One region of the Rhizobium sp. BK289 genome, then DNA from elsewhere that is predicted to be linked to it. Evidence: predicted binding sites of a transcription regulator. Region 1 holds the regulator's gene; each other region holds the start of a gene.
What was found. Region 1 encodes LexA, which represses DNA repair genes until DNA is damaged. Its sites were predicted from a motif close to TGTTCNNNNTGTGTTCNG; they were not measured.

Region 1 (2,274 bases):
GTGGGTTCCGTTCCATCCGGCATCTTCATCGGCCGGGAGAAATCCAGCATGGGTCCAGCCGAAATCCCAGCCGCCTTGAAACGCCCATCATCGCCGACAGCATCGTCCGTGCCGAAAACCAGGGCCGAAAAACCATCCTCGGCAACGCGGAAGCGATAGGCTTGGTCGCGCGCAACAAAGACATTGCCGTCGGCAATGCTCGTCTCGCATTGCTCCTGCGAGGCCACGCCCAACGGTTCGAGATAGGTCTTGTCGGCAAGGAACACACAGGCATTTTCAGTGCCGAAGGGGTGGCGCGCATCCGGTGCGACCGTGAAGCCAAGCTTGCCCAGGCGCTCCCGCGCCAGAGCGATGTTGACGGTCGGCAGCACGAGATGATCCAGCGGATGCGGCGACAAAGTCATGGTCCTCCCTTGTTTGCCTGCAAAAGCAGATTTGCGCTCATACAATGCTCAATTCAAGCCGAAAGCCAAGCCCGTGAAAGCGCAGGAGAACGTGGGCCGGACGCAACTGCGGCAACCCGAGCGCACTGATTCTCAACTGCGGTCGAGTTATGTGCCAGTCGCCGTCTTCATTCGCACACGAGCAGAGCAGGATTGAGGTGAATCGTCCATAAGGCGAACAAAGCGGCATTTCTCATATTTATCGATGAATTAGCGCGGATATAATTCGCAAGGAATTTCAAGCGATCCAGTCGATGGCGGCAAATATTTGATAGGCTCCGCGAAGCTTTACCGAAATTTAAGCACTTGCAGAACACATATGGAACATATAGTGTCCGTTCTGGATTTGTTTCACGACGATTTTCTTGATTTGGGGTTCCAAGACGATGTTGACGCGCAAGCAGCAGGAACTGCTTCTCTTCATTCACGAGCGAATGAAGGAATCCGGTGTCCCGCCATCTTTCGACGAAATGAAGGACGCACTGGATCTGGCATCCAAATCCGGCATTCACCGTCTGATCACCGCGCTCGAGGAGCGCGGCTTCATTCGCCGCCTGCCCAATCGGGCGCGGGCACTCGAAGTCATCAAGCTGCCGGAGGCCTATAATTCAAGCCTGCAGCCACGACGCGGCTTTTCACCGAGCATTATCGAGGGCAGCCTCGGCAAACCCCAGCCAGTCGCGCCTCCAGCCCCGGCAAAGGTTGCCAACGACGAGCACAATAGTTCCGCATCGGTACCGGTCATGGGGCGCATCGCCGCCGGCGTTCCGATTTCCGCCATTCAGAACAACACGCACGACATTACCGTTCCCGCCGATATGCTCGGCTCCGGCGAGCATTATGCGCTGGAGGTCAGGGGCGATTCGATGATCGACGCCGGAATTTTCGATGGCGATACGGTCATCATCCGCAATTCGACGACAGCCAATCCCGGTGATATCGTCGTTGCGCTCGTCGACGACGAAGAGGCAACGCTGAAGCGATTCCGCCGCAAGGGCGCTTCCATCGCATTGGAAGCCGCCAATCCGGCCTATGAAACCCGTATCTTCGGGCCGGATCGCGTCAAGGTCCAGGGCAAGCTTGTAGGGCTTATTCGGCGCTATCATTGACAGACGAGTTATCACCAACAGTTGGACTATCATTGACGGGTGATATCTGCGCAGGTGGCGTACCGAATTTGCCGGTGCGCCAATCATAGGTTCGGTGCCTGGTCCATGGTCGCTGAGGGTTTTCGAAAGCGACAGAGACAATAGGCTTATCGGCCGTGAGCGTCATTTCGATGGACCCGGTTTTGCGCAATGTCGCACCGGTTATGAGCATTGCGGCCGGAACGGCAATAATCAAGTCGTAGCCGGATCGGCGTGACGACGATGTTTGCGGTATCGCAAGCCGGCGGCAGATAGGCGGCATTTTCGATGGTGACCAACATGGCGCCGTTGTCGAGCATCGCCACGCACCATGCGCCCTTCTGACAGGCGAAACTTCCCTGCATTGTCCGATCCAGAGCCTCCTCCATCGCCTTGCGGACTGCATTTTGCTCTTCCCTGCTTAACCGGCGGCGGCGATCGGTCGTCTTATTGATCTGCGGAAGCCGGTCATCAGCGGGGAGCATGGTGGGTGGCTGATGTTCGGTTGCGACCAGCGCCTTCTGCCATTGTTCGAAAATGAAGACCTGCGGCCTTTCGCGATTTGTGGCGAGTATATCGTCCTGTCGCAACGCAACCAGGACACCATCTTCGGAAATCATCAGATCCGGCTTCGGCACACCTGAGCCGAATGCCGCCACGCCGATGGATGAAAGCAGCAACAGCAAGCCTAAATGGCGAAGCCG
Region 2 (2,274 bases), on a different contig from region 1:
GTCAGCGCGGCGGCCTCGGCTTCATTAAGGAAGAGATGGTCGATGCCGGCAAGGCTCTGCTTCAGCCGCACGACTTTCGCCGGCGAGATCGCGATTGCCGCGACGGGCTTGCCGCAGGCGGCAGCCCTTGCTGCGATTGCGGCCAAGGTCTCCGCCGGCAGATTGGCGTCGCAGAGAACAAGGTCGGTTTCTTCGAAAGCGTCGCGCACGGCGCGAATCGCCAGACGCCTCGGGACGAACAGCTTATAGAGTTCCATGTCGGCAAGCGCGATGACCAGATTGCCGTCGCGTTCGAGGATCGCCGTATAGCTCGGCGTCTTGCGATCGAGGAAGACGAAGGGCTTGTCGTCGATGCCGGCATGGCTTGCCGCTTCCGCCACCATTTCGCCCGAAGGGTCGCCGCCGCGCGGCGAGATCAGCTTTACGTCGAAGCCCAGGCGGGCGAGATTCCGGGCCGCATTGAAACCGCCGCCGCCGGGTTCCTCGAACCAGGCGCCGGGGTTGCTGGCGCCGGGTGCGGTCTCGCCGAAGATACGGCCGCGCCGGTCGATATGGGCGCCGCCGAGAACGAGAATCTTCTTCGCCATATGGTTTTCCTCAGCGGTCGAAAGGACGAATCGGACGGGTCGGTAACATCTGGCAATTCACCGCCTCGGTCATGCAAGTGCCTGGGAAGAAAGAAGAAAACAAAAATAGAACGGAATTCATTTTACCTTTTTCTTTCAATTGCTTGTTGTGGCCTTGCGATATGAGAACAAATCGAGTACACAATTCTCATCGGCGGCGACATTGCTAGAGCGGCTTCAATAACCTAAAGGTGGATCGGATGTCTCAGAATTCTTTGCGGCTTGTAGAGGACAAATCGGTGGATAAAAGCAAGGCACTTGAAGCGGCACTCTCTCAAATTGAGCGGTCGTTCGGCAAGGGCTCGATCATGAAGCTCGGCTCTAACGAGAACGTGGTCGAAATCGAAACGGTTTCCACTGGCTCTTTGAGCCTCGATATCGCTCTCGGCATTGGCGGCTTGCCGAAGGGGCGCATCATCGAAATCTACGGGCCGGAAAGCTCGGGTAAGACGACGCTGGCGCTGCAGACCATTGCAGAGGCCCAGAAGAAGGGCGGCATCTGCGCCTTTGTGGACGCGGAACATGCGCTCGATCCGGTCTATGCCCGCAAGCTCGGCGTCGACTTGCAAAACCTGCTGATTTCGCAGCCCGATACCGGCGAGCAGGCGCTCGAAATCACCGACACGCTGGTGCGCTCCGGTGCGATCGACGTTCTCGTCGTCGACTCCGTTGCGGCATTGACGCCGCGTGCCGAAATCGAAGGCGAGATGGGCGACAGCCTGCCGGGTCTGCAGGCCCGTCTGATGAGTCAGGCGCTGCGCAAGCTCACGGCTTCGATCTCCAAGTCCAACTGCATGGTGATCTTCATCAACCAGATCCGCATGAAGATCGGCGTCATGTTCGGCTCGCCGGAAACGACGACGGGCGGTAACGCGCTGAAGTTCTACGCCTCGGTTCGCCTCGACATCCGCCGCATCGGCGCCGTCAAGGAGCGCGAGGAAGTGATCGGTAACCAGACCCGCGTCAAGGTCGTCAAGAACAAGATGGCGCCACCCTTCAAGCAGGTCGAGTTCGACATCATGTATGGCGAAGGCGTTTCCAAGACTGGCGAACTGGTCGATCTCGGCGTCAAGGCCGGTATCGTCGAAAAGTCCGGTGCCTGGTTCTCCTATAACAGCCAGCGCCTCGGCCAGGGCCGCGAAAACGCGAAGCTCTTCCTGCGTGACAATCCGGATCTCGCCCGCGAGATTGAATTGTCGCTACGCCAGAATGCCGGCCTGATCGCCGATCGCTTCCTGCAGAATGGCGGCCCCGATGCCGACGATGGCGACGCCTCCGGCGAATAAGGATTTTCGGGAGCAATTTCCCATCCAAGACCGAGACTAAAATTCGAAACCGGCCGTATTGTCCAAGGGATGTGCGGCCGGTTTTGTTCGTGCGGCTGGACAGCGCCGGGAGCGGACGATAAAAGCCACTGACTTTGATGCAAGTTGCTGAGCGCAGGACTGAAGGGCCCCATATGAGCGGTGTGAATGAAATCCGGTCGACCTTCCTCGACTATTTTAAGAAAAACGGCCACGAGATCGTGCCGTCGAGCCCGCTGGTGCCGCGCAATGATCCGACATTGATGTTCACCAATGCTGGCATGGTGCAGTTCAAGAACGTGTTCACCGGCCTGGAGCAGCGTCCCTATACGACGGCGTCGACG
Region 3 (2,274 bases), on a different contig from region 1:
GCGTAACATGCGGCGAAGCTCGCACACCACCCGATCTCCTGCAAGCCCCCGGTGGATCAGGGCGGCGAACCGGGGGCTTTTCCAGCGGGTACAGGGAAAACCCGCAAGGAATATCAGAGCAACGATAGCTGAACACCGCTGCCGTCAGGCGGCACGAACAGGTCATCGCGCAACGCGATATTGCGACGCGTGAGTTCGAGCCGGCGCGTTGCCATTTCGAAGCGGCGGCTGATTTGCCAGGCATAGGGGCCAGCGCCCTTCATGCGCTTGCCGAATTCGGCATCATAATCCTTGCCGCCGCGCATCGAGCGGATCAGCGACATCACATGGCGATAGCGATCCGGATAATGCTGCAGCAGCCAGTCGCGAAAGAGCGGGCTCACTTCCAGCGGCAGCCGCAAAATGACATAGCTTGCCTCCTGCGCGCCGGCCGCTTTGCCCGCGTCGAGGATGCGTTCGATTTCGTGATCGTTGAGCGCTGGAATGATCGGCGCCACCATGATCGCGGTGCGGATGCCGGCCTCGTTCAGAGCCTGGATCGCTTCCAGCCGCCGCGGCGGTGTCGCTGCCCGCGGCTCCATGGTGCGCGCGAGCTTCCGGTCGAGCGTCGTCACCGATACTCCCACCCGCACCAGGTTCTTGGCGGCCATGTCCTTCAGAATATCGATATCGCGCATGACCAGCGCCGACTTGGTGACGATGGCAACCGGGTGGTTTGCCCGATTCAGCACTTCGAGGATCTGCCGCATGATCCGCCATTCCTTCTCGATCGGTTGATAAGGGTCAGTATTGGTGCCGATGGCAATGACGCGGGGCTTGTAGCCGGGCTTTGCCAATTCACGCTCCAGAAGCTTGGCTGCATCCGGCTTGGCAAACAGCTTCGATTCGAAATCCAGCCCCGCCGACAGCCCCATATAGGCATGCGTCGGCCGCGCGAAGCAGTAGATGCAGCCATGCTCGCAACCGCGATAGGGATTGATGGAACGATCGAAGGAAATATCGGGGGATTCGTTGCGCGTGATCGCGGTGCGCGGCTTTTCCACCTGTACTTCGGTCTTGAAGGGTGGAAGCTCTTCCCATGTCTGCCAGCCGTCGTCGACGGTCTCACGCTGCTGCGGCTCGAACCGGCCGCTCGGGTTCAATCCGGCGCCGCGTCCGCGCCGGCGCTCCGCGTCGACCCTGAGACCGGCCTCGGTGATCAAAGCGTTGGCAACGTCTGCCGTATTGGCAGGCGCGAATGCGGCCTGCCCTGCAAGGGACTGCTCGTTCATCGGTAGCTCCAGGGCGGCTCATGCCATCGCATGCCGCGTCTAAGATGATTAAATTCCTATCCGACAAATGAGAACATTGCAAGAACAAAAATCCGGAATCACCATCTTCCGCTTCACGCGTTCGAGGCGCTGGTGAAGGAGGTGTCATGGTTTCGAGGTGGTGCATCAGGGTTTTCTTAAACGTTCCGGCCCGGGGGTTAGGTGCTGGCAATAAATTATGCGCCGCTTTATAAATGGGCAATGTTGACGGTCATCATGGAATGCCAGGATCACGAACCCGAGCTGGCGCAGACATTGGCGACATTGGTGGCAGGCGCGGTCGAAGGGCTGGTCTGCGATGTCGTCGTGCTCGATCACGGCTCCAGGGACGGCACTTCGCGAGTGGCGGATGCCGCCGGATGCCGTTTTTATTCGCAGTGGGATATCAAGGACATATTGCGTTCGGCGCGCGGTGACTGGCTGCTGCTGGTCGAGCCGGGTGCCCGGCCGCAGGCGGGCTGGATCGACGAGATCGCGGAATATGTCTCCCTGAACAAAGCCCCGGCACGCTTCACTGCGTCGCGCGGTTATCGCCGGCCCCTCCTTCAGCGCATTCGCAAGGGCACGCAGCCTTTGGAACTGGGATTGCTTTTGTCGAAGGCTCAGGCCATCGCGGCTGCCAGAACCGGCATGCGGCTGGCCGAATTCGCTAAAGGCCGCAAAGGCCGCAGCCTTTCAAGCGAGCTCATACCCTCGTGGGTGGCGCGGGCGGCACGATAGCACGTGGGTTTCGAGCCAGATTTCATTTGAAAAGCTGCAAATACCTGCGATAATTTTCCTGTGGCGGCACCTTACGCGTGTCGCGTCGGGCGGCCGACCATGAAGATGCCGATATGCGGCGGAGCAGGTCAGCGGCACACTCCTTGTCCGCCGGGATACCGGCGAAGGGAGGTGCGTCATGAAACGCACGATGCTTTACCGCCTCTTGTCCATGGCTCTCATGTCAAGTGCGATCCTTTTTCCC

Region 2: recA (recombinase RecA) is a predicted target of LexA. The motif match lies at 683-700, and genes of this name have one in related genera.
Region 3: FHT84_RS17305 (PA0069 family radical SAM protein) is a predicted target of LexA. The motif match lies at 1,341-1,358, and genes of this name have one in related genera.

The regions. Positions count from the first base shown of each region.
Region 1 covers NZ_JACHZO010000009.1:144,245-146,518, forward strand. The annotation lists gene FHT84_RS18990 (VOC family protein) at 1-404, opposite strand, end outside; gene lexA (transcriptional repressor LexA) at 830-1,552, shown strand; gene FHT84_RS19000 (ComEC/Rec2 family competence protein) at 1,699-2,274, opposite strand, start outside.
Region 2 covers NZ_JACHZO010000002.1:130,946-133,219, reverse strand. The annotation lists gene FHT84_RS04425 (carbohydrate kinase family protein) at 1-587, opposite strand, end outside; gene recA (recombinase RecA) at 827-1,912, shown strand; gene alaS (alanine--tRNA ligase) at 2,086-2,274, shown strand, end outside.
Region 3 covers NZ_JACHZO010000008.1:162,190-164,463, forward strand. The annotation lists gene FHT84_RS17300 (ribonuclease HII) at 1-9, opposite strand, end outside; gene FHT84_RS17305 (PA0069 family radical SAM protein) at 114-1,271, opposite strand; gene FHT84_RS17310 (glycosyl transferase) at 1,512-2,030, shown strand; gene FHT84_RS17315 (hypothetical protein) at 2,209-2,274, shown strand, end outside.